Regions from separate parts of the Pseudomonas sp. MDT1-17 genome, predicted to be linked through region 3. Evidence: predicted binding sites of a transcription regulator. Region 3 holds the regulator's gene; each other region holds the start of a gene.
The links. Region 3 encodes sigma-54, which starts transcription at its own class of promoters, with help from an activator protein. Its sites were predicted from a motif close to ANTGGCATNNANNTTGCTNT; they were not measured.
Positions count from the first base shown of each region.

Region 1: the regulator sigma-54 is predicted to act here: its motif matches at 5,594-5,613, upstream of glnK (P-II family nitrogen regulator).
Region 2: the regulator sigma-54 is predicted to act here: its motif matches at 5,372-5,391, upstream of glnA (type I glutamate--ammonia ligase).
Region 4: the regulator sigma-54 is predicted to act here: its motif matches at 3,514-3,533, upstream of ACYZTX_RS10195 (flagellar basal body rod protein FlgF).

Region 1 covers NZ_JBUBVM010000001.1:6,233,784-6,241,272, reverse strand. Annotated here, with positions in the region: gene ACYZTX_RS28890 (iron-containing redox enzyme family protein) at 1-366, shown strand, start outside; gene ACYZTX_RS28885 (ATP-grasp domain-containing protein) at 366-1,601, shown strand; gene ACYZTX_RS28880 (cation:proton antiporter domain-containing protein) at 1,686-2,936, shown strand; gene ACYZTX_RS28875 (EamA family transporter) at 3,032-3,886, shown strand; gene ACYZTX_RS28870 (LysR family transcriptional regulator) at 4,092-5,063, shown strand; gene ACYZTX_RS28865 (accessory factor UbiK family protein) at 5,141-5,401, opposite strand; gene glnK (P-II family nitrogen regulator) at 5,821-6,159, shown strand; gene ACYZTX_RS28855 (ammonium transporter) at 6,195-7,489, shown strand, end outside.
Region 2 covers NZ_JBUBVM010000001.1:683,279-690,767, reverse strand. Annotated here, with positions in the region: gene ACYZTX_RS03100 (glycogen/starch/alpha-glucan phosphorylase) at 1-855, opposite strand, end outside; gene ACYZTX_RS03095 (YkgJ family cysteine cluster protein) at 1,110-1,553, shown strand; gene typA (translational GTPase TypA) at 1,743-3,563, opposite strand; gene thiI (tRNA uracil 4-sulfurtransferase ThiI) at 3,703-5,157, opposite strand; gene glnA (type I glutamate--ammonia ligase) at 5,489-6,895, shown strand; gene ACYZTX_RS03075 (DUF4124 domain-containing protein) at 7,101-7,489, shown strand, end outside.
Region 3 covers NZ_JBUBVM010000001.1:5,614,382-5,621,870, reverse strand. Annotated here, with positions in the region: gene tldD (metalloprotease TldD) at 1-612, shown strand, start outside; gene yjgA (ribosome biogenesis factor YjgA) at 661-1,185, opposite strand; gene pmbA (metalloprotease PmbA) at 1,294-2,640, shown strand; partial or broken gene ACYZTX_RS26020 (hypothetical protein) at 2,717-2,991, shown strand; gene ACYZTX_RS26015 (HPr family phosphocarrier protein) at 2,963-3,238, opposite strand; gene rapZ (RNase adapter RapZ) at 3,254-4,111, opposite strand; gene ptsN (PTS IIA-like nitrogen regulatory protein PtsN) at 4,114-4,578, opposite strand; gene hpf (ribosome hibernation-promoting factor, HPF/YfiA family) at 4,591-4,899, opposite strand; gene ACYZTX_RS25995 (RNA polymerase factor sigma-54) at 4,974-6,467, opposite strand; gene lptB (LPS export ABC transporter ATP-binding protein) at 6,651-7,376, opposite strand; gene lptA (lipopolysaccharide transport periplasmic protein LptA) at 7,376-7,489, opposite strand, start outside.
Region 4 covers NZ_JBUBVM010000001.1:2,198,603-2,206,091, reverse strand. Annotated here, with positions in the region: gene flgJ (flagellar assembly peptidoglycan hydrolase FlgJ) at 1-12, opposite strand, end outside; gene ACYZTX_RS10210 (flagellar basal body P-ring protein FlgI) at 24-1,112, opposite strand; gene flgH (flagellar basal body L-ring protein FlgH) at 1,140-1,835, opposite strand; gene flgG (flagellar basal-body rod protein FlgG) at 1,888-2,673, opposite strand; gene ACYZTX_RS10195 (flagellar basal body rod protein FlgF) at 2,719-3,459, opposite strand; gene ACYZTX_RS10190 (sigma-54-dependent transcriptional regulator) at 3,825-5,390, opposite strand; gene phhA (phenylalanine 4-monooxygenase) at 5,671-6,462, shown strand; gene ACYZTX_RS10180 (4a-hydroxytetrahydrobiopterin dehydratase) at 6,566-6,922, shown strand; gene ACYZTX_RS10175 (amino acid aminotransferase) at 6,922-7,489, shown strand, end outside.

The DNA of each region.
Region 1 (7,489 bases), 620 kb from region 3:
CCCGAGATTCCGCCAAAAGAATGTTTGATGAATGGCAACATTCTTCTGATGTGGGCCGTGCGCCGCGAATACAACATGCGTTTGATTGGGGCGATGGGCTTGGTTGAGGGGTCTGCGCCGACACGTTTTGGTGCCACCACCCAAGCGCTGGAGCGTCTCGAACAACCCAAGGAAGTGATTGCATACCATAAGGCGCATATCGGTATTGATACCCATCACAGTGAGGCTTGGTTCGATACCGTGCTGCAGCACTATTCCAAGGGTGGGGCCGAGGTTATTCAGGAACTGGCCATGGGTGTGATGATTCGCTACAACGTCGCCGTTCGTTACTACCGATACATGTATGACGCCATGCGGGGAATCTGATGATGACGCCAGCAGCCTCTATCGTGGTTATTGACCCAGTGAGTTCCGGTCGCCGTTATGGCCGTGAAATCGGCGAGAAGGGCTTTCACTCTATCGCCCTGACCACGCGCGACAGGTTCCCTGGGATGCTTGATCGTTTGCACAGTTGTGAAGAGTTCAACCAATCCATCAAGGCATACAGTTTTGATGAGGCGGTGGAGAAACTTTCCAGCCTTAACGTCAAGGCCATCATTCCGGGTTCAGATTCGGCACTCAAGTTCACTGACCAACTTGCGCAGCATTTTGCGCTGGTCGGCAATCCGGTCGCGACGCGGCAAGCGAGAGCCAACAAGTACGCGATGAAGCAACGACTTCGACTGCAGGGAGTTCCCGCAACGCAATCGGTGGAGGTGTCACTTGATCAAATGCTCAGCGGTGAATTGGCGTCGCTGGCGTACCCCGCAGTGGTCAAGCCAAGTCAGGGCACGGGCAGCAAGAACGTCAAGGTTTGCAATGATCGCTCTGACGTCTACAAGGCGCTGGCAGCGATTGAATCCGCCAATGAAGGGCATGTGGAGGAGGAGCGTGGTGCACTTATTGAGGCGTTTATCGAAGGTCCTGAGTATTTTATCGCTACGGCAAATTTTGGAAAAAACAAGAAAAAGAAGATTCTGTGCTTCGCGGAATACGAAAAAATCAGCGTCGGTAACAACCCCAGCATCTATAAAAACATACGATCCCTTCCGCCCCTGAATGAAAAGGCGATAGAGGCTTTTGCCTATATCAGCCAGGTGAACGAGGCGTTGGAGGCCGACTTCGGAATTAACGATATCGAGTTCAAAATCAATGATAAAGGCCACTTCATCATTGAACAGAACGGGCGGCTACCCGGTGCGAATGTGCCTTCACTGGTAGAAGCGTGTACTGGCCTGAACTGCTACAGCCTGAACCTGGATATTTTTCTGGGGCGGGAGATGGATCATTTGGCTGATGTCGACTATTCAAAGCACTTTTGTATTTGCTGCCTGATCAATACTCAGCCTGGTGAAATCAAGTCGATAACGGGATTGGAAGCCGTCGCTAAACTGTCCTCCGTGCACGATCTGGCCCTATTGGTAAAGGAAGGAGAGTACATCGAGGACACCCAGGACTTCCTATCTACGTGGGGGTTTGTTTACCTCGTCCACGAGGATCCAAAAGTGCTCGCGGAGCATTCGAGATTCGTCCACGAAACATTGCGGCTGCATTATTCCTGATACGAGAGCGGTTGCCTCGGGCAGCCGCGTGCTTGTTGTGCGCCGGACAAACCAGGTTGTAGCGATCGTTTACAGGAGAAGTTCATGTCGCATTGGATGCTTCAAGTCTGTCTGATTCTGGCTGTTTCCATATTGCTCGGCCGGATGGCGGAAAAACTCGGTCAGAGCCGCGTCATAGGTGAAATCACTGCGGGTATTTTGTTGGGACCTTCCGTATTAGGAGCGCTTTTCCCGAGTTTTTCCGAGTTTTTGTTTTTCACCGAATCGCTGCGTAACTTGAAAGTGCTGGCGGAGCTTGGGTTGGTGCTTTTGATGTTTGAAATTGCCTGGCACATGCCTGCTCAACGCTCCGGCGAGGGAACTGCAGCGAAGTTCGCGCCAATTACGATCGCGCTCTTTGGCATGCTTTCATCATTTGTGATCGGTTGCGTGATTGCGGTCCTTTCAAAAAAGGATTTGGCTCCAGACAAGGCGCTCTGGTCGTACACACTGTTCTGTGGCCTGGCACTTTCGGTCACGGCGCTACCGGTATTAGTGCGGATCATTGCCGACGCCAGGAACATCAGCGCTGACGCCGCTTCATATGCACTGTCTTCCGCGATCTACACCGATGTATTTGCCTGGCTAGGTGTGGCGCTTCTGGTTGCCTTCCACTCGATGGGGGCGACGGACCTTCTCGACTCCTTGATCAAGACGCTATTGCTGATCGGATTCTTCTTGTTGTCCTTTTATATGGTACGGCCGCTGATATTGAATTGGCGCCTCATGACCTCGACTGGCGGAATCAGCGTCCAATTATCCATTGCGTTCTGCTACTGTTTGATCAGCGCAGAAATAACCGCAAGACTTGGCTTTCACCAAGCCATTGGAGCCATAGTGGCTGCGTACGTCTTCTGCAAAGTACCGGGCCTGCAACTTAACTGGGAAAACGTAATTGGACGTTTCTCCGGTACGTTTTTGACGCCTTTATTTTTTGCTTACTCTGGACTTCAAGCGTCGTTTGGTTCTTTTTCCGAGAGCAGTGTCTGGGGGTGGCTGGGACTGTTTGTTGTCGGCGGTTTTCTTGGAAAGATTGGCGGTACGTATTGGGGCGCAAGAGTATGCGGTCTGCCTTCCGCAACAGCCCTGGAAGTGGGCGTGTTAATGAACACGAAGGGGCTGGTTGAATTGGTAGTGCTGAGCATTGGTCTTGAGTTAGGTATTTTGTCAGCGACTACTTATAGTGTACTACTAGTTCTTGCATTACTGTCCACCGTCATGACCATGCCACTATTGAATATGTGGATGCAACGTTCGTCGCGAATACGGGTTATATCTACAGTTAGTGATGGTTAATAAAAATGTTTGACTTTTTTATTGGATCCAGTCTATTTTGCGGGCGAAAACAAAAATGGATCCAAAAAAAAGGGAAGATGATTTTGGACATATTGATGGGATTAGTTGCTGCATTGTTTTGGGGCGGAACTGACTTTCTCGTCGGTTTAAATGCACGGGCGGTTGGCGTAAAACGAGCGGTATTTTTTGGCCAGGCGCTGGGTTTTGTTTTGATGAGCGCTCTCCTGCTGCTCTACCCGGTCTATCTCATCAAGTCCATGTCGGCGCCGTTGCAAGTTTGGCTCCTTGGTGCCCTTGCCGCGATTTTTACAGTCGCAGGTGCTCTCGCACTGTCCAAAGCCTTCGCATTGGGCAAGGCCGCGATTGTTGCACCGCTGGTGACATCCTATGGAGTGTTCACGACTGCATTTGCGTGGGCAAGCGGCGATATTATTGTACTTAGCCAATTCGTCGGAATCGCGGTGTGTGTGACGGGGGTACTGCTGACAAGCGCCCACGATAATGCGGATGGAAAGGTGAAGCGACAAAACAAAGTGTCCATTGTCTATGGATTGCTCGCAGCGTTGTTGTATGGCGCAAGTTTCTGGATTCAAGGTAAGTACACACTACCCACATTAGGCCCAATAACCATGTTGTGGCTGGGTTATGCCGTTGGACTGTTTGTCTTGTTTCTCCTGGTTTTAAGGGTGGAGTCGGGGCTGAAGCTACCGTCGGTAAAAAGCCTTGGTACGCTCACAAGTGCCAGTTTATTGAACCTTGGTGGGTTCTCGGCGTTTTCGTTTGGGGCCATTAACGGTTCGGTATCAGTGGTGACGGTCATCAGCACCTTGTCAGGAGGTATTGCCGCAGTGTTGGGTTATCTGTTTTTCAAAGAGCGGCTTGGCAAGATCCAAGTGGCGGGTATTGTTCTGGTGCTCCTGGGTGCGATCATTCTTCATCTGTTTCATTGAGTGGTTTCAAAAAAGCAAACGTTTGCGCATAGTGACTGAGCCGCTGAACTCATCATTTATTCCTCGTAAGGCTTGATCCTCTTGTTGTTAGCCTGTGAGGGGCTTAAGCCTTAATTAATAAAGACCGCGGCCTTCAGGGCACGCTGTCAAACGTAGCGTCGATTCAAGATAATCGTCCACTGTCTATAGTTATGGCTGATCACGAGTGTCTAACCCGTTTCAGTCCGCAGATAATAAAACAGCTTCCCGAAGGATTGAGAATAACTATATGCACAAAGGTCATATTGAAATACTACCTTACATGGCCGCTTTTGCAGTCGTTGTAGAGACGGGTAGTTTTATTGATGCCTCTACTAAGTTGGGAGTGTCGGCCTCAGCCGTGAGTCGGCAGATATCCAAATTAGAGCGAGCACTGTCATTACGCTTGTTAGAACGCAGTACGCGACAGCTGAAAGTCAATGAGGACGGCGCAAAGATATATTCACATTGCAAGGCGTTGTTGCACTCATCTTCCAGAGTGTTTGAGTTAAAAGATGAACTGGTGAGACCGCAAGGATTGATCAGGGTCAGCGCGCCGAAAATGATGAATAACATCTGCAATCAACTGATTCCCGAGTTCCTGCGTAAATATCCCGATATCAATGTTCAGTTCATATTTGATAATTCGGAGATCAATCTCATCTCCAGCGAGATCGATCTCAGTATCAGAATTACCGATTCTCCGCCACTGGGTTTGATCGGGCGGAAGTTGTTCAAGGTCGGTTATACCTTATGTGCATCGCCCGACTATATTGCTGAGTTCGGTGTGCCGTTGCACCCCTCTGACCTGGCGACGCACAGTTGCATTGTCATGTCTGAGGACTCTGCTGGAGAGAAGTGGGAATTTAAAAACGGTGCGGAGAAGTTTCAGATCAGCGTGAAGGGTCGTTATTGCTCGAACGACAGCGAAGCCGTTCTGGAGGCCACGTTGAGTAATCTCGGCGTCGCTTGCCTGCCGGTTGCTGTTGCGGATCAGGCTATCAAAGAGATGCGCTTGCATGCCGTGCTGCCAAGTTGGGATTACGTAGGTGCTTCACAAGGTATGGCATGGTTGCTGTATCAACCAAACAAGCACGGTTCGCAAAAACTGAAAGTCATGGTCGACTATCTGCTCGCCAAACTCTATTGCGTTAGCTAAGCAACATGCCCTCAGCTTGAATATCGCTCTTTATTGCGGCATTGCCCCGCGCTGCGTGCTGCGCGCGGGGAATCATGTTACTCGGCAGGCGGGTTCAGCTTCGCTTCCAACTCCGCAACCTTCGCCTCAAGACTTTCCAACCGTGCCCGGGTGCGTGCAAGCACGACCATCTGGCTATCAAACTCTTCCCGGCTCACAAGATCCAGCTTGCTGAAGCCGCTCTGCAACAGGGCCTTGAACTGGCTTTCGATTTCGCTTTTCGGCAGTGGGGTGTCGCCGCTGAAGAGGCGGGAGGCGGTGCCGCTCAGGGCATCGAGGAAGTCTTTGGGTGCGAGCATGGGAAATGTCCTGTCAACAATGGCGGGCAGTGTATCACGCAGTGTCTATAGTCAATCTCGCCGTCAGGGGTGCACGCTTTTCGCGCATGCGGACGGACGGCAATGCACTGTTGTTGTGCGTATCAGTCAAGCCATTTGCTCGAAGTAACTTGCGGCAGCGGCCAAGGGCTTGAAATCAGTGGGTTTTGGCGAGATGGCAAGCTTTCTGCTTAGTTGGTAGTGACCCATGCACTGATACAGTCGCTGTGACGAATGCAGTGCGCCAAGCGGAACGGGGGAAGTGTTTCGTGCGGTGTGGTTAGCAGGCGTCGGACGGGCAGGTAAGGCCGACGATGCGTTACAAAGCCAGGCACTGCGCTTAGACTTGAGCCGGGTTTGTTTTCCTGGGGCAAGTCCACCAAATTCGGGAGAGAGTTTTCATGAAGCTAGTCACTGCCATCATCAAGCCGTTCAAACTGGACGACGTACGCGAGTCGCTGTCCGAGATTGGCGTGCAGGGCATTACCGTTACTGAAGTCAAAGGCTTCGGTCGGCAGAAGGGTCACACCGAGCTGTATCGCGGCGCGGAATACGTGGTCGATTTCCTGCCAAAGGTGAAGATCGATGTCGCCATTGACGACAAGGATCTTGACCGGGTTATCGAGGCGATAACCAAGGCTGCCAACACCGGCAAAATCGGTGACGGCAAGATCTTCGTGGTCAATCTGGAACAGGCGATTCGCATCCGTACCGGCGAAACCGATACCGACGCAATCTAAGCCGCCACACACCCAACGCCCCAGGAGAAAACAATATGACTCTGCGTAAATTCGCAGGGCTAGGAGCCCTGTTGTCCCTCGTAATGCCCAGCCTGGCTATGGCGGCAGACGAAGTGGCGGCCCCAGTCCTCAACTCCGGCGACACCGCCTGGATGATGACCTCGACAGCCCTCGTGCTGTTTATGACCATTCCCGGCCTCGCGCTGTTCTACGGCGGCATGGTTCGCTCCAAAAACATTCTTTCCGTGATGATGCAGTGCTTTGCCATTACCGGTCTGATCAGCATTCTGTGGGTCATTTATGGCTACAGCATCGCGTTCGACACCACCGGCATGGAACAGGGCGTCGTCAACTTCAACTCGTTCTTCGGCGGCATGGGCAAGGCATTCCTCGCCGGTGTCACGCCATCGAGCCTGACCGGCCCTGCGGCATTGTTCCCTGAAGCGGTGTTCATCACCTTCCAGATGACCTTCGCCATCATCACCCCAGCTCTGATCGTCGGTGCTTTCGCTGAGCGGATGAAGTTCTCCGCCATGCTGATCTTCATGGGCATCTGGTTCACCCTGGTTTATGCACCGATCGCGCACATGGTCTGGTCCGGCAACGGCGGCCTGATGTGGGACTGGGGCGTGCTGGACTTCGCCGGCGGCACCGTGGTGCATATCAACGCCGGTGTTGCCGGTCTGATTGCCTGCCTGGTACTGGGCAAGCGCAAAGGCTTCCCGACGACCCCGATGGCTCCGCACAACCTCGGTTACACCCTGATGGGTGCTGCAATGCTGTGGGTTGGCTGGTTTGGCTTCAACGCCGGTTCCGCTGCTGCGGCCAACGGCACTGCCGGTATGGCGATGCTGGTGACCCAGATCGCAACCGCCGCTGCTGCATTGGGTTGGATGTTCGCCGAGTGGGTCACTCACGGCAAACCAAGTGCTCTGGGTATCGCTTCGGGTGTTGTGGCCGGTCTGGTTGCAATCACACCAGCCGCTGGCACCGTAGGCCCGATGGGCGCTCTGGTCATCGGCCTGGCAGCGGGCGTGGTGTGCTTCTTCTGCGCCACTACCCTGAAACGCAAGCTCGGGTATGACGATTCCCTGGACGCCTTCGGTGTGCACGGCATCGGCGGTATCCTCGGCGCGATCCTGACCGGTGTCTTCGCCGCTCCGGCCCTGGGTGGCTTCGGCACCGTCACCGACATCGGTGCACAAGTCTGGATTCAGATGAAAGGCGTGGGCTTCACGGTGATCTACACCGCGATCGTCACCTACATCATCCTCAAGGTCCTGGACGCCGTCATGGGTCTGCGTATCACTGAGGAAGAAGAGGCGGTCGG
Region 2 (7,489 bases), 4.9 Mb from region 3:
TCGCAGTTCCTGGCCCGCTTCAGTGCTGTCGGCCGGGTAGAGCACCCGGGAAATACTTTCGGCCCGGGCGACTTCTGCCACGGCGCCCAAGTGGTCACCGGCGTTGAAGCGTTCCAGGTGCAAATCTTCCATGGCCCGGGCGCGCCACAAGCGCAGCGTGTTGACGCTCGCCCCGCGCCAGCCGACGACCGGCGTGTCATAAGCAATCGCGCGAACGGTTTCCACAGGTGTCCAGACTTGCTTGGTTTTGCCGGTCTCGTCAGCGATCGTTTCGACACTGCCGCCGAAGCCGATCGGGTAAACGACCTCTGGCCGTTCGAACTCCCAAGGGTTACCGAAATCCAGCCAGTGTTCGGTCTGTTCCTGCTGCCAGCCGTCAACGATGGCCTGGCGGAACAAGCCATGTTCGTAACGAATGCCGTAACCGTGGCCGGCAATGCCGAGTGTCGACATGCTTTCCATGAAGCACGCGGCCAGGCGACCGAGGCCGCCGTTGCCCAGCGCTGCGTCGGGTTCCAGCAGGCGGATGCGTTCAAGGTCGACGCCGAGCTCAGTCAGGGCCTCGCGGGCCACGTCAAGCAGGCCGAGGTTGCTCAGGCTGTCGTAGAGCAGACGGCCGATCAAAAATTCGAGGGAGAGGTAGTAAACCCGCTTTTGCCCTTTGCGGTAGATCTGCCGGGTGTGGTCCATCCAGTGCTCGACCATATGATCGCGCGCCGCCAGGGCAATGGCTTCGAACCAGTCGTGGTCGAAGGCGTGATCCGGGTCTTTGCCCACCGCGTAGGTGAGTTTGGTCAAGACGGCGTCGCGGAATGCGGCCACCTCTGCTTCGCGAACAAGTGGTTCTTGAGTCATCGATAGGACCTCGAGCGAGCGTGGAGTTGTTGAGCCTAGACGGTCTGACAGGCCGTTGGAACTCTGGTTCGGCAGTTTTTCCCGTTAGTGTGAGATAGATCGACATTACCTTGTCGCGCACCGGAAAGAATGCAGGGGGCGTGCCGGGTTATCGGTGTTATTGGGCGGCATACGAAAAAATCTGGCGAAAGGTTGTTCAAAAATCCACCAGTCCCGGTATGATCGCGCGCCCTGATGCACGCTGGTAACAACCGATGATGAAGTCCAACCTGATCGCCGCTGCGGAGATCGACCGCCTCGACACCTGGGCCAAGTACTCCGCCCCGATGTGCGGTTCATGCGTTTCCAGCTGCTGCACCCTGCCGGTCGAGGTCAAGATCAAGGATCTGATCCGTATCGGCATCGTCGATGAATTCGAGCGCGGCGAGCCGCCAAAGAACATCGCCAAGCGTCTGCAGAAGGAAGGCATCGTCGAGCGTTACAACCAGAAGTCCGAGATCTTCACCCTTCAGCGCATGAGCAACAACGATTGCTTGTACCTGGATCGTAAGAGCCGTCTGTGCACTATTTATGAAAAGCGCCCGGATACTTGCCGCAACCACCCGAAAATCGGGCCTCGGCCGGGGTATTGCGCTTACAAGCCGAAAGAAGTGGCGCGTGAGAGCAGTGCCAGCCGTCGGACGCTCGAGAAGTTCTGATCCAAAATCTCGCTGGATGACCGGGCTCCTTCGCGAGCAGGCTCACTCCCACATTGAAATGCGTTCCCCTGTGGGAGCGAGCCTGCTCGCGAAGGGGCCGGCACAAACACCGCACAAACCCCAGACAAACAAAAACGCCCCCGACCTTGCGGTCGGGGGCGTTTTTTTAGCTGCTAACTAAGTCGAAACTCAGTTACCGGCTTTCTTGGCAGCGCGGGTACGCTCGCTTTCGCCCAGGATCTTCTTGCGAAGACGGATGGACTTAGGAGTGACTTCGCACAATTCGTCTTCTTGAACGAATTCCAGAGCCTGCTCCAGGGTGAAGCGGATAGGCGGAACCAGAGCGATGGTTTCGTCTTTACCCGAAGCACGCATGTTGTCGAGCTTCTTGCCTTTAGTTGGGTTGACGCCCAGGTCGTTGTCGCGGCTGTTGATACCGACGATTTGACCTTCGTACACGTCTTCACCGTGACCCAGGAACAGTTTGCCGCGAGCTTGCAGGGTTTCCAGCGAGTAAGTCAGCGCCTTACCGGTAGCCACCGAAACCAGCACGCCGTTCTGACGGCCGGACATGTCGCCGGACTTCATCACGTCGTAACGGTCGAAGATCGAGGTCAGGATGCCTGCACCGGAGGTCAGGGTCAGGAACTCGTTACGGAAACCGATCAAGCCACGTGCCGGGATGTTGTACTCAAGGCGCACACGGCCCTTGCCATCCGGAACCATGTTGGTCAGGTCGCCTTTACGGATACCGATCTGTTCCATGATCGAACCTTGCGATTCTTCCGGCAGGTCGATGGTCACGTTTTCGTACGGTTCGTGCTTCACGCCGTCAACCATGCGGATGATCACTTCCGGACGACCAACACCCATTTCGAAGCCTTCGCGACGCATGGTTTCGATCAGTACCGAGAGGTGCAGCTCACCACGGCCGGAGACTTTGAACTTGTCGGCGGTGTCGCCTTCTTCAACGCGCAGGGCAACGTTGTAGAGCAGTTCTTTGTCCAGACGTTCCTTGATGTTACGGCTGGTGACGAACTTGCCTTCACGACCGCAGAACGGCGAGTCGTTAACCTGGAAGGTCATCGAAACGGTTGGTTCGTCAACGGTCAGCGGCTTCATCGCTTCGACGTTCAGTGGGTCGCACAGAGTGTCGGAGATGAACAGCGAATCGAAGCCGCTGATGCAGACGATGTCGCCGGCAGCTGCTTCTTCAACGTCAACGCGGTGCAGACCGTGGTGACCCATCAGCTTCAGGATACGGCCGTTACGGCGCTTGCCGTCGGCATCGATCGCCACAACCTGGGTGTTCGGCTTGATGCGACCACGAGCGATACGGCCAACGCCGATGATGCCCAGGAAGCTGTTGTAGTCCAGTGCCGAGATTTGCATCTGGAACGGGCCGTCACGGTCAACTTTCGGTGCTGGTACGTTGTCGACGATCGACTGGTACAGCGGGGTCATGTCTTCAGCCATGTCGGTGTGTTCCAGACCGGCAATGCCGTTCAGGGCCGAGGCGTATACAACTTTGAAGTCCAGCTGTTCTTCGGTAGCACCGAGGTTGTCGAACAGGTCGAAGATCTGGTCCAGAACCCAGTCCGGACGCGCGCCTGGACGGTCAACCTTGTTGATGACCACGATTGGACGCAGGCCGGCTTCGAAAGCCTTCTTGGTCACGAAACGGGTTTGCGGCATAGGGCCGTCTTGAGCGTCAACCAGCAGCAGAACGGAGTCAACCATCGACATAACGCGTTCAACTTCGCCGCCGAAGTCGGCGTGGCCCGGGGTGTCCACGATGTTGATGTGGTAGCCGTTCCAGTTGATGGCGGTGTTTTTCGCCAGAATGGTAATACCGCGCTCTTTCTCCTGGTCGTTGGAGTCCATCACGCGCTCGTCGTTGAGCTCGTTGCGCTCCAGGGTGCCGGATTGACGCAAGAGTTTGTCTACCAGGGTGGTCTTACCATGGTCAACGTGAGCAATGATGGCGATGTTACGTAGATTTTCGATCACTTGTGTATCTCGATCAGAGGATTCGGTGTGCTGACAGGTCGTGGCAGCGATTAACAGTAGAGTCAGGCCTTGCCGTTACAGCTTGACGGCAGAGTCGGGGGGCCGGTGACGCAGGCCACAGGCATACAGCCCCGGGCTCTTAGCTCGGTCGATAAACGCGCACATTGGCATGCCCCTCACTGAGCAAATGGTGGGCATGCAGGCGACTCATCACGCCTTTGTCGCAATACAGCAGGTACTGGCGAGTAGGGTCCAGTTCCTTGAAACGAGCGTTCAAAGCATAAAACGGCATCGCTTGTACCTCGATGCCAGCCAAGCCCAGCGGGTCATCTTCAGCGGCATCCGGGTGACGGATGTCGATAACGATCTGACCGGCCAGCGCTTCGCTGACTTCTTCAATCTGCACATCCTGGCCCAATTCGTCGATCACGCGATCGATCGGCACCAGTTTGGCGTTCTCGAGCGCACGCTCAAGCACTGCCATGTCGAACTGTTGTTCTTCGTACTCCACGCGTGGACGCTTGGCGTGGGTCTTGGGGTTCACCGAGATGACCCCGCAGTATTCCGGCATGTGCTTGGCGAAGTCAGCAGTACCGATTTCGTTGGCCAGGTCGATGATGTCCTGCTTGTGACTGGCGATCAGCGGACGCAGGACCAGCTTGTCGGTCACGCAGTCGATCACGGACAGGTTCGGCAGCGTCTGACTCGACACCTGGGAAACCGCTTCGCCGGTGACCAGCGCATCAATGTCCAGCCGATCGGCAATACGGGAAGCGGCGCGCAACATCATACGCTTCAAAACCACACCCATATGACTGTTATCGACTTTACCGAGAATTTCTCCCAGTACTTCCTCGAACGGCACACTCACAAATAACACGCGCTGGGAGCTGCCGTACTTCTTCCAGATGAAGTGCGCGACTTCCATAACGCCCAGTTCATGGGCCCGTCCGCCCAGATTGAAGAAGCAAAAATGACTCATCAGCCCGCGGCGCATGATCTGGTAAGCGGCGACGGTGGAATCGAAACCGCCAGACATCAGCACAAGCGTCTGTTCCAGGGCACCCAGCGGATAACCGCCGATGCTGTTGTGCTGGCTGTGGATCACAAACAACCGTTTGTCGCGAATTTCGAGACGAACTTCGATTTCCGGCTCTTTCAGCGAAATTCCGGCGGCGCCGCACTGACGGCGCAGTTGGCTGCCGACGTATTTCTCGACGTCCATCGAGCTGAATTCGTGCTTGCCGGCACGCTTGCAACGCACCGAAAAGATCTTCCCGGCCAACGCATCACCAAAGTGCTGCTTGCACTTGGCGACGATGTCGTCGAAGTCGCCCAGCGGGTATTCGTCGACCTGCAGGAAGTGCGCGATACCCGGCATGCAGCTCAGGCGCTCGGTCATCTCCTTCAGGGCTTTGGGCTCGCTGACGCGGGTTTCCAGCTCGAGATTGTCCCACACACCGTTCACCACCACAGCCGGGTCCAGGTCGCGGAGCACGGTACGGATGTTTTTGGCCAACTGGCGGATGAAACGCATCCTTACCGGGCGGCTCTTGATGGTGATCTCGGGGAAGACTTTTACGATTAGTTTCATGAAAACAGCGCGCGCTGGGCCAGCCGAAAAAGGGGGGCGCGGATTATAGCGGAAATTGCTCAAGGTTTAACCAGTTAATGTGCAGAAGGTTTTGCGCGCACCAAAACAGGTCATCTGCTGAATTTAACGCTACATTACGGGGCGCTATTTCCGGCGCTGCGGTGCTTTGTTCCTTTATAAGCGTGATATTGGGGCAAAAAACCCATGGTGGGGCACTGGCATGCAATTTGCTCCCTTGTGAGGCAGGTTGCCTTGGCAGAGTATTCGCGCCGGCATCACCCACATTCTAAGGGCATCCACTACTTAAGCCCGAAGCCACCCGGAGGACACTATGTCGAAGTCGGTTCAACTCATCAAAGATCATGACGTCAAGTGGATTGATCTGCGCTTCACTGACACCAAAGGCACTCAGCACCACGTGACCATGCCGGCTCGCGACGCGCTGGATGACGCTTTCTTCGAAGAAGGCAAAATGTTCGACGGTTCCTCCATTGCTGGCTGGAAAGGCATCGAAGCTTCCGACATGATCCTGCTGCCGGACGACAGCACTGCCGTACTCGACCCGTTCACCGAAGACCCAACGCTGATCATCGTTTGCGACGTTATCGAGCCGTCGACCATGCAAGGCTACGATCGCGACCCACGTGCGATCGCCAAGCGTGCCGAGGAATACCTGAAATCGACCGGTATCGGCGATACCGTATTCGTTGGCCCGGAGCCTGAGTTCTTCATCTTCGACCAGGTGAAGTTCAAGTCCGACATCTCCGGTTCGATGTTCAAAATCTTCTCCGAACAAGGTTCCTGGATGTCCGACCAGGACATCGAAGGCGGCAACCATGGCCACCGCCCAGGTATCAAAGGCGGTTACTTCCCGGTTCCACCGTTCGACCACGACCACGAAATCCGTACCTCCATGTGCAACGCCATGGAAGAAATGGGTCTGGTCATCGAAGTTCACCACCACGAAGTGGCAACTGCCGGTCAGAACGAAATCGGTGTGAAGTTCAACACCCTGGTTGCCAAGGCTGACGAAGTTCAGACCCTGAAGTACTGCGTGCACAACGTTGCTGTCGCTTACGGCCGCACCGCGACCTTCATGCCTAAGCCTCTGTACGGCGACAACGGTTCGGGTATGCACGTTCACCTGTCCATCGCCAAAGATGGCAAGAACACCTTCGCTGGCGAAGGCTATGCCGGCCTGTCCGACACCGCTCTGTACTTCATCGGCGGCATCATCAAGCACGGTAAGGCCCTGAACGGCTTCACCAACCCGTCGACCAACTCCTACAAGCGTCTGGTCCCAGGTTTCGAAGCTCCGGTAATGCTGGCCTACTCGGCTCGCAACCGTTCCGCTTCGATCCGTATTCCTTACGTGTCCAGCCCTCGCGCTCGCCGTATCGAAGCCCGCTTCCCGGATCCGGCAGCCAACCCGTACCTGGCCTTCGCTGCCTTGGTAATGGCTGGCCTGGACGGCATCCAGAACAAGACTCACCCTGGCGACGCAGCTGACAAAAACCTGTACGACCTGCCGCCTGAAGAGGCGAAAGAGATCCCACAAGTTTGCGGCAGCCTGAAAGAAGCCCTGGAAGAGCTGGACAAAGGTCGTGCGTTCCTGACCAAAGGCGGCGTTTTCAGCGACGATTTCATCGACGCTTACATCGCCCTGAAAAGCGAAGAAGAAATCAAGGTTCGCACCTTCGTACACCCACTGGAATACGAGCTGTACTACAGCTGCTGATCCAGTAGCGCCTGCGCAAGCGGCGTGACAAAAAAGAGGCCTCCTTCGGGAGGCCTTTTTTGTGGGCGCGGTTCAGTAAGCGCTCCCACAGGGTTATGCGGTGTTTGAGGGATTTCGGCAATTCATGCCCAAATGTTTACAACTTGGGTCAATCGCCACCCCTGACCTATGCTGCACCTCAACGTTTTCGTTTCTGGTTGATTTTATGGGTCGTGGTTTTCTATTCATCCTGCTGCTGATCGCCCTGCCCGCCGCAGCGCAGATCTATAAGTACATCGACGCCGACGGCAACACCGCCTACAGCAATCAACCGCCCGATGGCGTTAAAGCTCAACCGGTCGAATTGCCTGCGCTCAACAGAGTCGAAAGCCAGCCACCTCCTGCGCCCGCTGCCGAAGCCAGCAACCACGAACAGCCGCGCAGTGCCTACGAGGTGCTGGAGTTGACCAGCCTGCCCACCGACGAAGCCCTGCGCGCCAACAACGGCACGTTCACGGTCAGCGTCATGATCAAACCGCGCCTTCAACCGCCGCATCTGTTCAGGTTGCTGCTTGATGAACAACTTTACGGACAGTCCAGCAACGTGCCGATCCT
Region 3 (7,489 bases):
GCCTACAGCGGGCGCATGGGCGAGATGGTTGCGTCCAAGCTGTGCACCATTGTTGATGACGGCACGCTGGCCGGTCGTCGCGGTTCCCTGAGCGTTGATGATGAAGGCACACCGACCGAGTGCACCACGCTGATCGAAAACGGCGTACTCAAAGGCTACATGCAAGACAAGCTCAACGCCCGTCTGATGGGGGTGGCCCGTACCGGTAACGGTCGCCGCGAATCCTACGCGCACCTGCCAATGCCGCGCATGACCAACACCTACATGCTGGCGGGCGAAAGCGACCCGGCGGAAATCATCGCCTCGGTGAAACGCGGCATCTACTGCGCCAACCTTGGCGGCGGCCAGGTGGACATTACCAGCGGCAAATTCGTGTTCTCCACCAGCGAGGCGTACCTGATCGAAGACGGCAAGATTACTGCCCCGGTCAAAGGCGCGACGTTGATCGGCAACGGCCCGGAAGCCATGAGCAAGGTGTCGATGGTCGGTAACGATCTGGCGCTGGACAGCGGTGTGGGGACGTGTGGCAAGGATGGGCAGTCGGTGCCGGTGGGTGTCGGCCAGCCAACGCTGAAAATCGATGCGATCACTGTGGGTGGCACAGGATCTTGAGGAATGGAGCTTCGGGTGAACTGCAATGCAGCTCACCCGATTCGAGATTTAACGCAAACCGCGTTGAGTCTCGTCCAGTTCACGGATGTACTTGAAGATTTTACGGCTCGATGCCGGTGGCTTGTTGGTCGCCAGTTCGTGCTGGGCCTGACGGATCAGGGAGCGCAATTGCTGGCGATCAGCCTCCGGGTAGTCGACGACGAACTTCTCCAGGACCGCATCGTCGCCCGCGATCAAGCGATCGCGCCAGCGTTCCAGGCCATGGAAACGTTCGTTGTACTGCCGAGTGGAGGCATCGAGTTGATCGAGCAAAGTCAGAATGGCGTCAGTGTCCTGATCGCGCATCAGTTTGCCGATGAACATAAGGTGCCGTTTACGCGCGATATTCGCGGTGTGCTTGGGAGCATCGGCCAGTGCCCGGCGCATAGCGTCGGTCAACGGCAGTTTTGCCAGCAAGTCAGGCTTGAGCGTTGTAAGGCGCTCGCCGAGGTCAACCAGAGCATGAAGCTCGCGTTTAACCTGGGATTTGCTTTTTTCTCCCGTATCGAGGGAGTCGTCGTAAGAATCAACCATGGTGGCCGTCCGCAAAGAAACGCCGCCATGATAACCAGTCGGGGGCCGCTTGTCCGGCCCGGTCGCTCGAAGGCCCCAGCCGAAAGCAGAATTTGAGTGGAGAACAGCATGAGTGCAGTTGAAAGCGTCGGCCCACAAGCGTTGCCGGCACTGCAAGAACAAGTCGAGCAGATCATCGCTGAAGCCAAGCGCCAGGGCGCCAGTGCCTGTGAAGTGGCGGTATCCCTGGAGCAGGGTCTGTCGACCTCGGTGCGTCAGCGAGAAGTCGAAACCGTCGAATTCAACCGCGATCAGGGCTTTGGCATCACCTTGTACGTTGGCCAGCGCAAAGGCTCGGCCAGCACCTCTGCCAGCGGTCCGGAGGCGATTCGCGAAACCGTCGCCGCCGCATTGGCCATCGCCAAGCATACTTCCGAAGACGAAGCTTCGGGCCTGGCGGACGCCGCGCTGATGGCCAAGGATCTGCAGGATTTCGACCTGTTCCACCAATGGGACATCACCCCGGAACAAGCCATCGAAATGGCCTTGAGCTGTGAAGCGGCGGCGTTTGCCACCGACAGCCGGATCAAGAACGCCGACGGCACCACCCTCAGCACTCATCAGGGCTGCCGCGTTTACGGCAACAGCCACGGTTTTATCGGTGGTTATGCGTCGACCCGGCACAGCCTGAGCTGCGTGATGATCGCCGAGGCCGACGGCCAGATGCAGCGCGATTACTGGTATGACGTCAACCGTCAGGGCAGCTTGCTGGCCGACCCGGTGAGCATCGGCCAGCGTGCCGCGCAACGGGCGGCGAGCCGTTTGGGCGCGCGTCCGGTGCCGACCTGTGAAGTGCCAGTGCTGTTTTCCGCGGAACTGGCCGGTGGTTTGTTCGGCAGTTTCCTCTCGGCGATTTCCGGCGGCAGTCTGTATCGCAAATCATCGTTCCTCGAAGGCACGCTGGGGCAGAAGTTGTTCCCGGAATGGCTGACCCTCGATGAGCGTCCGCACCTGATGCGCGCCATGGGCAGTTCGGCGTTCGATGGAGACGGTTTGGCGACCTACGCCAAACCGTTCGTCGAAAACGGCGAGTTGGTGTCGTACATTCTCGGCACGTACTCCGGCCGTAAGCTCGGGATGCCGAGCACCGCGAATGCCGGCGGCGTGCACAACCTGTTCGTCAGCCATGGCGACGAAGACCAGGCAGCCTTGTTGCGCCGCATGGGTCGCGGCCTGCTGGTAACAGAATTGATGGGCCAGGGCCTGAGCATGGTCACCGGCGATTACTCCCGTGGCGCGGCGGGTTACTGGGTCGAGAACGGCGAAATCCAGTTTGCGGTCCAGGAAGTCACCATCGCTGGCAATATGCGCGACATGTTCAAACAGATCGTTGCGGTGGGTAACGACCTGGAATTGCGTAGCAACATTCGCACAGGTTCGGTGCTGATCGAGCGGATGACGGTAGCGGGTAGCTAAGGCTTCACCGTTAAACAAAAAGGCGCGCCACCCATCGTTGGGTGGCGCGCCTTTTTTTGCGTTGATTTTCTCGGGGTTGTTTGTGTTTGCCATCATCGCCCACAACATCCCCGAAGGCATGGCGGTGGGTGTATCGGCGGGCGGTGGCATGCCCGATGCCAATAGCCTGGCCATGGGCATCGCCTTGCAGGATGTGCCGGAAGGTCTGGTGATTGCGCTGGTATGAAGATTCCCGAGTCGCGCCGCAGTGGTCACGACAAGATTGCAAGTCTTGGGCTGCTGATCGGGTTTTGTTGGCCTGAAGCTGCTACAGGGCGAGTACTTACTCGCCTTCGCCAAAGTAGTCGTTGATTAAAGCCAACAATGCCTGCAGCGCCTCATCAGCCTTTTCGCCTTCGGTGCTCAGGTAGATCTTGGTGCCCTTGCCAGCGGCCAACATCATCATTGCCATGATGCTTTTGCCGTCGACCGTGGATTCCGGTGTGCGTCCTACTCTGATCGCGCAATCCTTGTATTCACCGGCGACGCCAACGAATTTTGCAGAAGCGCGGGCATGCAGGCCCAGTTTGTTGATGATTTCAATTTCCAGAGCAGGCATCGCGGTGTGAATCCTTTAGCTGAGGTCGCGGTGGCGAACCTGGACGTTCTTCAGGGTTTTTTGCAAGGCCTGGCCCAGACGTTCGGTCAGGTAGACGGAGCGGTGATGCCCGCCGGTGCAGCCAATGGCAATGGTGACATAAGCACGGTTGCTGGCGGCGAAGCGTGGCAGCCATTTGAGCAGGTATGTGGAAATATCCTGGAACATCTCTTCAACATCCGGTTGCGCCGCCAAGTACTCGGCGACCGGTTGATCGAGCCCGGAATGATCGCGTAACTCTGGCTTCCAATAGGGATTGGGCAAGCAACGCACGTCGAACACCAGATCGGCGTCCACCGGCATGCCACGCTTGAACCCGAAAGACTCCACCAGAAATGCAGTACCGGGCTCCGGCTGGTTCAGCAAGCGCAGCTTGATGGTATCGCGCAGCTGATACAGGTTCAGGTTGGTGGTGTTTACTTTCAGATCGGCGAGGTCGGCAATCGGCCCGAGCAGGTTGGTTTCATCGTTGATGGCTTCGGCCAGTGAGCGATTGGCACTGCTCAGCGGGTGACGCCGGCGGGTTTCCGAGAAGCGTTTGAGCAAGGTTTCTTCGTCGGCGTCCAGATAAAGCACATCACACTGGATATGCCGGCTGCGCACTTCTTCCAGCAACTCTGGAAACCGCGACAAGTGACTTGGCAAGTTGCGCGCATCAATGGATACGGCAACCAGCGGTTGTGCCAGCTCGGTGTGAATCAACGCGCGTTCGGCCAGTTCCGGCAACAGGCCGGCGGGAAGGTTGTCGATGCAGTAGTAGCCGTTGTCCTCGAGAACATCGAGCGCGGTACTTTTACCTGAGCCGGAGCGGCCACTGACGATGATCAAGCGCATGATTACTGACCGTTTTGCTCGTCCAGGACAACCTGATACAAGGCTTCATTGCTCGGGGCGCTGCGCAGTTTTTCGCGCACTTCCTTACGATCGAGCATGCTGGCGATCTGGCGCAGAAGCTCCAGGTGCGCATCGGTGGCAGCTTGCGGGACCAGCAGAACGAACAGCAGGTCAACCGGGGCACCGTCGATGGCGTCGAAATCGATGGGGGCGTCGAGGTGCATCAAGGCACTGATAGGCGAGTTGCAACCCTTCAGGCGACAGTGGGGAATGGCGATGCCGTTGCCAAAACCGGTGGAACCGAGTTTTTCACGGGCAATCAGAGCCTCGAAAACATCTTGCATCTCCAGATCCGGCACTTCGCGGTGGATAAGGTTGGCAATTTGCTCGAGGGCTTTCTTTTTACTGCCGCCCGGCACGTTCACGAGGGAACGGCCGGGGGTCAGGATGCTTTCAAGTCGGATCATGGGTTGGGAGTGTTAACGACCGGTCGCGCCCTGGAGGAGGCTTTGGGTCTTTTCCTTATGCTTTTTGAGTTGTTTATCCAGCTTGTCGGTCAGTGCGTCGATCGCCGCGTACATATCGGTATGCTCCGCGTTTGCGACCACTTCATTGCCGGGAATATGCAGCGTGGCTTCGATTTTCTGCTTGAGCTTTTCGACCGTCATCGTGACTTGCACGTTGGTGATCTTGTCGAAATGCCTCTCTAATCGTTCGAGTTTTTCGCCGATGTAGGTGCGAAGAGGTTCGGTCACTTCCAGTTGGTGTCCACTGATGTTGACTTGCATACAGCTTCTCCTTCGTTGCCAGTGCATAAAGCGGCAGGCAGAAATGCCTGCCACTGGAACGCTGTGGCGTGGCTCTACATCAACCGCTTGCGTTCGCTCGAAGGCGCGATCCCTAGGGATTCGCGGTACTTGGCGACGGTGCGGCGAGCCACCTGAATGCCTTGTGCCTCCAGTAAACCAGCGATCTTGCTGTCACTCAACGGCTTTTTCTGATTTTCCGCCGCAACCAGTTTTTTGATGATCGCGCGGATCGCCGTAGACGAGCATTCACCGCCCTCAGAGGTGCTGACGTGACTCGAAAAAAAGTATTTCAGTTCATATATGCCCCGTGGGGTATGCATGAATTTCTGCGTGGTCACCCGTGAAATCGTCGACTCGTGCATGCCCACCGCTTCGGCGATGTCATGCAGGACCAGCGGTTTCATGGCTTCGTCGCCGTATTCAAGAAATCCGCGCTGATGCTCGACGATCTGAGTGGCTACTTTCATCAGGGTTTCGTTGCGGCTTTGCAGGCTCTTGATAAACCAGCGGGCCTCTTGCAACTGATTACGCATGAAAGTGTTGTCGGCGCTGGTGTCGGCGCGGCGCACGAAACCGGCGTATTGAGCATTGACGCGCAGTCGCGGCACGGACTCCTGGTTCAGTTCCACCAGCCAGCGCTCGTTGTCCTTGCGTACGATCACGTCGGGAATGACGTATTCGGCTTCGCTGGACTCGATTTGCGAGCCTGGGCGCGGGTTGAGGCTCTGGACCAGTTCAATCACTTGGCGCAGTTCATCTTCCTTGAGCTTCATGCGACGCATCAGCTGGCTGTAATCGCGGCTGCCGAGCAGGTCGATGTAATCGGTGACCAGGCGTTTGGCCTCGACCAGCCAAGGGGTCTTGGCAGACAACTGACGCAATTGCAGCAGCAGGCATTCGCCCAGGTTACGGGCGCCGATGCCAGCGGGTTCGAATTGTTGGATGCGGTGCAGGACGGCTTCGATTTCGTCCAGTTCGATGTCCAGTTCCGGATCGAAGGCTTCGAGAATCTCCTCGAGGGTTTCGTCCAGGTAGCCCTGATTGTTGATGCAGTCGATCAGGGTCACGGCGATCAGGCGATCGGTGTCGGACATCGGTGCCAGATTCAGTTGCCACAGCAGGTGGCTTTGCAGGCTTTCGCCGGCCGATGTGCGGGTGGTGAAATCCCACTCGTCGTCATCGTTGCTCGGCAGGCTGCTGGCGCTGGTCTGGTAGACGTCTTCCCACGCGGTATCGACGGGCAGCTCGTTGGGAATGCGCTCGTTCCAGTCGCCTTCCTCAAGGTTGTCCACCGTCGGGGCGGTTTCCTGGTAGGAAGGTTCCGAAACATCGGCGTTGGGTGGCTGTTCGGCTTTGTCGGCCAAGGGGTCGGCGTTATCGAAGTCGTCGCCTTCTTCCTGGCGTTCGAGCATCGGATTTGACTCCAGGGCCTCCTGGATTTCCTGTTGCAGGTCCAGGGTCGACAATTGGAGCAGCCGGATGGCCTGCTGCAGCTGCGGTGTCATCGTCAGCTGCTGGCCCATTCTCAAGACTAGCGATGGTTTCATGGCAGGGGCTTAACACCTTATTCGCCGGCGCACATGCGCCATCCACTACAGGGCGCCGGGGCGCCAAACATAAGCAAATTATATGCCTGAAACTGCAACGTTTGCCTAGAGCGCTGTAACAATAAAAAAGTATTGATTTTTATCGAGACAAGCGCTCGGTCGACTAGCCAGACACCTCAGTGCTTACAGGCGGAACTCATGGCCCAGATACACTTCCTTGACCAGGTCGTTGGCCAGGATGGTGGCAGAGTCACCTTCGGCAATCAGCTGGCCATCGTTGACGATGTAAGCAGTTTCGCAGATATCCAGGGTTTCACGGACGTTGTGGTCAGTGATCAATACGCCAATGCCCTTGGCCTTGAGGTGATAGATGATCTGCTTGATGTCGCCCACCGAAATCGGGTCCACGCCGGCGAACGGTTCGTCGAGGAGGATGAATTTCGGGTTGGTGGCCAGTGCCCGGGCGATTTCCACGCGGCGGCGTTCACCACCGGACAGACTCATGCCGAGGTTGTCGCGGATGTGGCTGATGTGGAATTCCTGCAGCAGGCTTTCCAGCTCTTTGCGACGACCGGTCTTGTCGAGCTCCTTGCGGGTCTCGAGGATTGCCATGATGTTGTCGGCTACCGAGAGTTTGCGGAAGATCGATGCTTCTTGCGGAAGATAGCCGATACCGGCCTTCGCACGACCGTGCATAGGCTGGTGGCTGACATCCAGATCGTCAATCAGTACGCGGCCCTGATCGGCCTGTACCAAGCCAACAATCATGTAGAAACAGGTGGTCTTGCCGGCGCCGTTGGGACCCAGCAGGCCGACGATCTGACCGCTGTCGATCGACAGGCTGACGTCGCGCACGACCTGACGGCTCTTGTAGCTCTTGGCCAGATGCTGAGCTTTCAGAGTTGCCATTACGGGGCCTTTTGCTCTTCGGTTTTCTTTTTCGGCTGGATCACCATGTCGATCCGCGGACGCGACTCGGTGACCTTGCTGCCCGTAGCGCGACCGGCGCTGGCGAGCTTTTT
Region 4 (7,489 bases), 3.4 Mb from region 3:
GCGCATATCCATGGTTGTCGTCCTCAGATCACGATCAAGTCGGCTTGCAATGCGCCGGCCTGTTTCAGTGCTTCGAGGATCGCCATCAAGTCACCCGGTGCCGCGCCGACCTGGTTCACCGCACGCACGATTTCGTCGAGGGTGGTGCCCGGGCCGAACTTGAACATCGGCTTGGCTTCCTGCTGGGCGTTGACCCGCGAGCGCGGCACGACCGCCGTCTGACCATTGGACAGAGGGCCGGGCTGGCTGACGATCGGGTCTTCGGTGATGGTCACGGTCAAGCTGCCGTGGGTCACGGCGGCCGGGGAAACCTTGACGTTCTGACCGATCACAATGGTGCCGGTACGGGAGTTGATGATGACTTTCGCCACCGCCTGCCCCGGGTCGACTTCAAGGTTCTCGATGATCGACAAGTAGTCGACGCGCTGGCTCGGATCGAGTGGTGCGCTGACACGAATCGAGCCGCCGTCGATGGCCTGGGCAACGCCAGGGCCGAGCATGTTGTTGATCTTGTCGACGATGCGCTTGGCCGTGGTGAAGTCCGAACGATTGAGGTTCAGGGTCAGGCTGTTGCCCTGGTTGAAACCGCTCGGCACCGAACGCTCAACCGATGCACCGCCCGGGATACGACCGGCCGACGGAACGTTGACGGTGATTTTCGAACCATCGCGACCTTCGGCATCAAAACCGCCGACCACCAGATTGCCCTGAGCGATCGCGTAGACGTTGCCGTCGATACCCTTGAGCGGCGTCAGCAGCAAGGTGCCGCCGCGCAGGCTCTTGGAGTTACCGATGGACGCTACCGTGATGTCGACCTGCTGACCCGGCTTGGCGAACGCCGGCAAGTCGGCACTGATCGACACCGCCGCGACGTTCTTCAACTGCACGTTGCCCGAACCCGGCGGCACCTTGATGCCGAACTGCGAGAGCATGTTGTTGAACGTCTGCAGAGTGAACGGCGTCTGCGTCGTCTGGTCGCCGGTGCCATTAAGCCCGACCACCAGGCCGTAGCCGATCAATTGGTTGGAACGCACGCCGGAAATACTGGCGATGTCCTTCAGCCGCTCGGCTTGAGCGTTGAACGCGGCGCAGAGCATCAGGGCGGCCACCATCAGGTGTTTGAGATTCAACGTAGCCACCTAGAAAGGGAACAGCGGGCTGAGGAAGAAACGGTCGAACCAGCCTGGCTGACTCGCATCGGCAAACGCACCGGTGCCCGAATAGGTGATGCGCGCATCGGCGACACGGGTCGACGACACGGTGTTGTCGGTGGCGATGTCGTCGGCGCGAACGAGCCCGGCAATCCGTACCAGCTCATCGCCGGTGTTGAGGGTCAGCCACTTCTCGCCACGCACGGCAATGATGCCGTTGGGCAACACGTCGGCGACGGTCACGGTGATCGAACCGGTCAGGCTGTTGCTCTGGCCGGACTTGCTGTCGCCCTTGGTTGCGCGGTCACCTTCATAACCGACGTCCAGACTCAGGCTACCGCTGCCCACTGGATCACTGGTGCTCAGGCCACCGCCGAAAAACGAGCTCAGGCCGATGTCGGTCTTGCTGTTCTTGGCGGTTTGCGAATTGGCGTTCTTGCTGGCCTGGGTGCGCTCGTTCAGGGTGATGGTGATGATGTCACCGACCCGGAACGCCTTGCGGTCGCTGTACAGGTTCTGTTCAAAACCGGCCTGGTAGATCGAGCCGTTATTGGCGGCAGCCGGCAACGGCGTGCGCGGCAACACCGGGGCGTAGTAAGGGTCATTGGGCTTGGGCGGCGGGGCAACGCAACCCGCGAGCACGACGGCCCCACTCAGTGCCAGAACAGATACAAAGCGATTCATGACCCTACCTCACGGTGTTGCCGGCGACCTGATGGCCGCCTCATAGACTTGATTACAGATTCTGCGTTACGAACGAGAGCATCTGATCGGCGGTCGAGATCACCTTGGAATTCATCTCGTAAGCGCGCTGAGTGGTGATCATGTTGACCATCTCCTCTACGGTGCTGACGTTGGACGTTTCCAGGGTGTTCTGCAGCGTGGTGCCGAAACCGGCCAGGCCTGGGGTGCCGACTTGCGGCGCGCCGCTGGCAGCGGTTTCCAGGAACAGGTTGTTGCCCACGGCCTGCAGACCGGCCGGGTTGATGAAGTCGGCAGTTTGCAGGTTGCCGATCACCTGGGACGCCGGGTTGCCGGCAACGGTGATGGACACGGTGCCGTCGCGACCGACCGTGAAGGTCTGGGCATCGTTGGGGATGACAATGGCCGGTTCCAGGGCGAAGCCGCTGGCGTTGACGATCTGACCGTTGGAATCCAGGTGGAACGTACCGTCACGGGTGTAGGAGGTAGTGCCGTCCGGCTGCAGAATCTGGAAGAAACCGCGACCGTCGATGGCCATGTCCAACGGCTGCTCGGTGGTTTGCAGGCTGCCGGCAGTGAAGTTTTTCTGGGTGCCGACGATGCGCACACCGGTACCCACTTGCAGACCCGACGGCAGCTCGCTGTCCTGGGTCGACTGGGCGCCTGGCTGGCGTTTGATCTGGTAGAGCAAGTCCTGGAACTCGGCGCGGTCACGTTTGAAACCCGTGGTCGATACGTTGGCCAGGTTGTTGGAAATGGTCGTCAGGTTGGTGTCCTGGGCGGACAGACCTGTTTTGGCAACCCATAGAGCCGGAAGCATTCGATTCTCCTCGTGCGCCTGTTTTACGGCGCGACGTTCTGATAATTAGCTGATCTGCAAGACCCGAGCCATGGCCTGGTCATCGTCTTTGGCGGTGTTCATCATCTTGATGTGCAGTTCGAACTGCTTGGCCAGGGCCAGCACCGAGGTCATCTCTTCCACGGCGTTGACGTTGCTCGACTCAAGGAAACCGGACACCAGCTTGACGTTGGCATCCGCTTGCGCCGGCTTGCCGTCCTTGGTGTGGATCGAACCGTCCAGGCCTTTGGTCATGTTCTTGAAATCAGGGTTGACCAGTTTGATTCGGTCGACTTCCGCCATCACGCGAGGACCTTCGCCCATCGCACGAATGCTGATGGTGCCGTCCTCGCCCACTTCGATTTGCTGCTCGGGCGGCACGGCAATCGGCCCGCCATTGCCCATCACCGGCATACCGTTGCCGGCCCGCAGCACGCCCAGGGCGTCAACGTTCAGGCTGCCGGTGCGCACGTAGCTTTCGCCGCCGTCAGGGTTCTGCACGGCGATCCAACCGTTGCCTTGCACGGCGACATCGAGGTCACGACCGGTTTCCACCAGCGCGCCAGGGGAGAAGTCGGTGGCCGGACGCTCGGACAAGGCAAACGCACGCGCCGGAAAGCTGTCACCGAACACCGGCATCGAACGCGCCTGCTCCAGGTCTTTCTGGAAACCGTTGGTGGAGATGTTCGCCAGGTTGTTCGCATGAGCCTTCTGCGCCAGTGCATTCTGGCTGGCGCCGGTCATTGCCACATAAAGGTACTTGTCCACACTCTTTCCTCTGCATGCCGGACGTTTGCCGCCCACTGCTGTACTGCTGAGCCATAAGCAATTTGCAGACCAACTTTTTTCTGGCGGCGCGGGGCCCGGCAAACAAAGGACTTGAGGGGTTTAGAGGGGAATCAGGGATTGTGTCAAAGACGAAAAACCGGCGGTGTAATGCCGCTTACGGCAAGTGTCGACCTCTTCGGCTCAACGCCGTCCTTGTAGCAGCTGCCGAGCCTGCGAGGCTGCGTTCGGCTGCGAAGCAGTCGTGAATTCAGGCACCGCAATCCTTCAGGTAAACCACATGCATAGGTTTACGACTGCTTCGCAGCCGAACGCAGCCTCGCGGGCTCGGCAGCTGCTACAGGGACCTATGTGTTTCCGGGTTCTTTACCGACTTCATACTCACGCAACTTATTGGCAATGGTGGTGTGGGAAACACCGAGGCGCTTACCCAGTTGGCGACTGCTCGGATGCTCCGAATACAAGCGCTCAAGCACCGCTTTCTCGAAACGCCCGACAATCTCGTCCAACCCGCCCTCGAGCGAGAAATCGCCAAGTGGCTGACGCACGCCGTAATCCGGCAGACGAATATGCTCAGCCTTGACCGTCCCGCCCTCGCACAACGAAACCGCCTGGAACAACACATTCTCCAATTGCCGAACATTGCCTGGCCAATGGTAGTGACTGAGCCGCTCCATCGCCGCAGGCGCCAGTTTTGGCAGCGGGCAACCGATCTGGCGACTGGCCTGATCGAGGAAGTGCTCCACCAGCGGCGTCAGACCATCGAGGCATTCGCGCAGTGGCGGGATGTGCAGCGAAAGTACGTTCAAGCGGTGATACAAGTCCTGGCGAAACTCACCGCGCGCGCACAACTCGGACAGGTCGACCTGAGTCGCACAGATCACCCGCACATCCAGATAAACCTCTTCATCGCTGCCCACACGACGGAAGCAACCGTCCTGCAGGAATCGCAGCAATTTCACCTGCAAACGCGGGCTCATTTCCCCGACGCCATCGAGAAACAGCGTACCGCCCGCCGTCAATTCCAGCAGCCCGAGCTTGCCTTCTGCCCGCGCCCCTTCGAAAGCACCGGGGCCATAGCCGAACAACTCCGTCTCAGCCATCGATTCCGGCAGACCGGCGCAGTTGAGCGCCATCAACGGTGACTGCCCCCGCGGACTCGCCAGGTGGCAGGCTCGCGCCAGCAACTCTTTACCGGTACCGGTTTCGCCTTCTATCAATAGCGGCGCATCCAGTGGCGCCATGCGCCGGGCTTCGCGCACCACGGCGGCCATCACTTTCGAACTCTGGAAGATGCTGTCGAACCCGCGCAGCTCCTGCTTGCGCACGTTATAGATGCGTTCACCGACCCGGTCGGCGCGGTGCAGCGTGAGTACCGCGCCGGCCATGGCTTCGCTGTCGTCATGCTCCGATTGCAGTGGCGCGATGTCGGCAAGAAACACGTCACCCTTGACCTTCACCCGCAAGCCGTTGATCCGCGACTTGTTGGCTCGCACCAGTTCCGGCAAGTCGAAATCTTCGGCATAACGCGACAGCGGAATCCCCGGGACCTCATCCACCCGCACCCCGAGCAACTGCGCCGCTGCGCGGTTGGCCGCGACGATTGAGCCGCCCATGTCGATCGACAGCACCGGAAACTCCAGGGCGCCGAGCAAGGCATTGAGCTCCATGTGTCGACGCTCGCTAGGCATCAGACCTACACGCTTGACGCCAAAAACCCCGGCAATCGATTCAAATTTCGGACGCAACGCCTGGAACTGAATATTGATCAGGTTCGGGCAATGCAGGTAGATGGCATTGCCATGCTCACCGCCGACCTCGCCGCGTGCGACGTTGATCCCGTACTCGACCAACAGGTTGAGAATGTCGCGCAGAATGCCGATGCGGTTCTGGCAGTGGACTTTGATACGCATATAAAGGCCCGAAACAGGAGTGATCGAGGGCCCGAGCGAGGAATTTTCTGCGCAGGCGCCAACTTAGTCGTCAAGATTATGTGACACCTGTGCGCTGTTTCAAACCCTGGAATCTCAATAACTGCGCGACAAGCGACAATCCGTAACGAATACTTTACAAAAATTGACGAATTCTCCTACACGCGATGCCAATCACCTGCTGCAACGCCGCACACCATGGAGTATTTCTAAGTCCATAGCAGGACATAACAAGAACGATATCCCCTAGCAGGAGAGCAGCATGAAGCAGACGCAATACGTGGCTCGCGAGCCCGATGCGCAAGGTTTTATCGACTACCCCGCCGAAGAACACGCGGTGTGGAACACGCTGATTACTCGCCAACTGAAAGTGATCGAAGGGCGTGCGTGCCAGGAATACCTGGACGGTATCGAAAAACTCGGTCTGCCCCACGACCGCATTCCGCAACTCGGTGAAATCAACAAAGTCCTCGGTGAAACCACCGGGTGGCAGGTTGCCCGGGTACCCGCACTGATCCCCTTCCAGACCTTTTTCGAATTGCTCGCCAACAAGCAGTTCCCGGTAGCGACGTTTATTCGTACCCGCGAAGAGCTGGATTACCTGCAAGAACCGGACATTTTCCACGAGATTTTTGGCCACTGTCCGCTGCTGACCAACCCTTGGTTCGCCGAATTTACCCACACCTACGGCAAACTTGGCCTACAGGCTTCCAAGGAAGAACGTGTGTACCTGGCGCGTCTGTACTGGATGACCATCGAGTTCGGTCTGGTCAACACGCCAGAAGGCCTGCGCATCTACGGCGGCGGCATTCTCTCCTCGCCAAAAGAAACCGTTTACTGCCTGTCGGACGAACCTGAGCATCAGGCCTTCGATCCGCTGGAATGCATGCGCACGCCATACCGCATCGACATCCTGCAACCGCTGTATTTTGCCCTGCCGAACCTCAAGCGCCTGTTCGACCTCGCCCACGAAGACATCATGGGTATGGTCAAGCAAGGCATGCAGTTGGGTTTGCGCGCACCAAAGTTTCCGCCAAAACCAAAAGCTGCGTGATCCGCGACTTTTACGATCAAGTGAGTCTGTCAGGAACCGACGCTTTGGTTTAGCGTGGTGAATTGACGGCCGAATTCCAATCATTCGATTTCAGGAACCCATCATGTCCACATTGAACCAAGCCCACTGCGAAGCCTGCCAAGCCGGCGCTCCTCAGGTCAGCGACGAAGAACTGCCGATCCTGATCAAGCAGATCCCGGACTGGAACATTGAAGTGCGCGACAGCGTGATGCAGCTGGAAAAAATTTTCCTGTTCAAGAACTTCAAGCACGCGCTGGCGTTCACCAACGCCGTCGGTGAAATCTCCGAGGCCGAAGGTCACCACCCAGGCCTGCTGACCGAGTGGGGCAAAGTCACCGTGACCTGGTGGAGCCACTCGATCAAAGGCCTGCACCGCAACGACTTCATCATGGCCGCGCGCACTGACGAAGTGGCCAAGGACGCCGAGGGCCGCAAATAATGCATTTCGACGCCATAGGTCGAGTACCCGGCGACCCGATTCTCGGCCTGATGGAGGCCTATGCGCAGGACCCCAACCCGCGCAAATTCGACCTCGGCGTGGGCGTCTATAAAGATGCCCAGGGCCTGACGCCAATTCCCCAGTCCGTGAAGCTCGCCGAGCAGCGCCTGGTGGATCGTCAGACCACCAAAACCTACATCGGTGGCCACGGCGAACCGGCGTTCGGCAAGGCTATCAATGAGCTAGTGCTTGGCGCCGATTCCCCACTGATCGCCGAACAACGGGCCGGCGCGACTCAGACCCCGGGCGGTACTGGCGCGTTGCGTCTGAGCGCAGACTTTATCGCCCAATGTTTGCCAGGCCGTGGCGTGTGGCTGAGCAACCCGACCTGGCCGATCCACGAATCGATCTTCGCCAAGGCCGGGATCAAGGTCAGTCATTACCCGTACGTTGGCAGCGATAACCGCCTCGACGTCGAAGCGATGCTCGCGGTACTTGAAGAAGCGCCGAAGGGCGATGTGGTGCTGCTGCACGCCTGCTGCCACAACCCGACCGGTTTCGATCTTT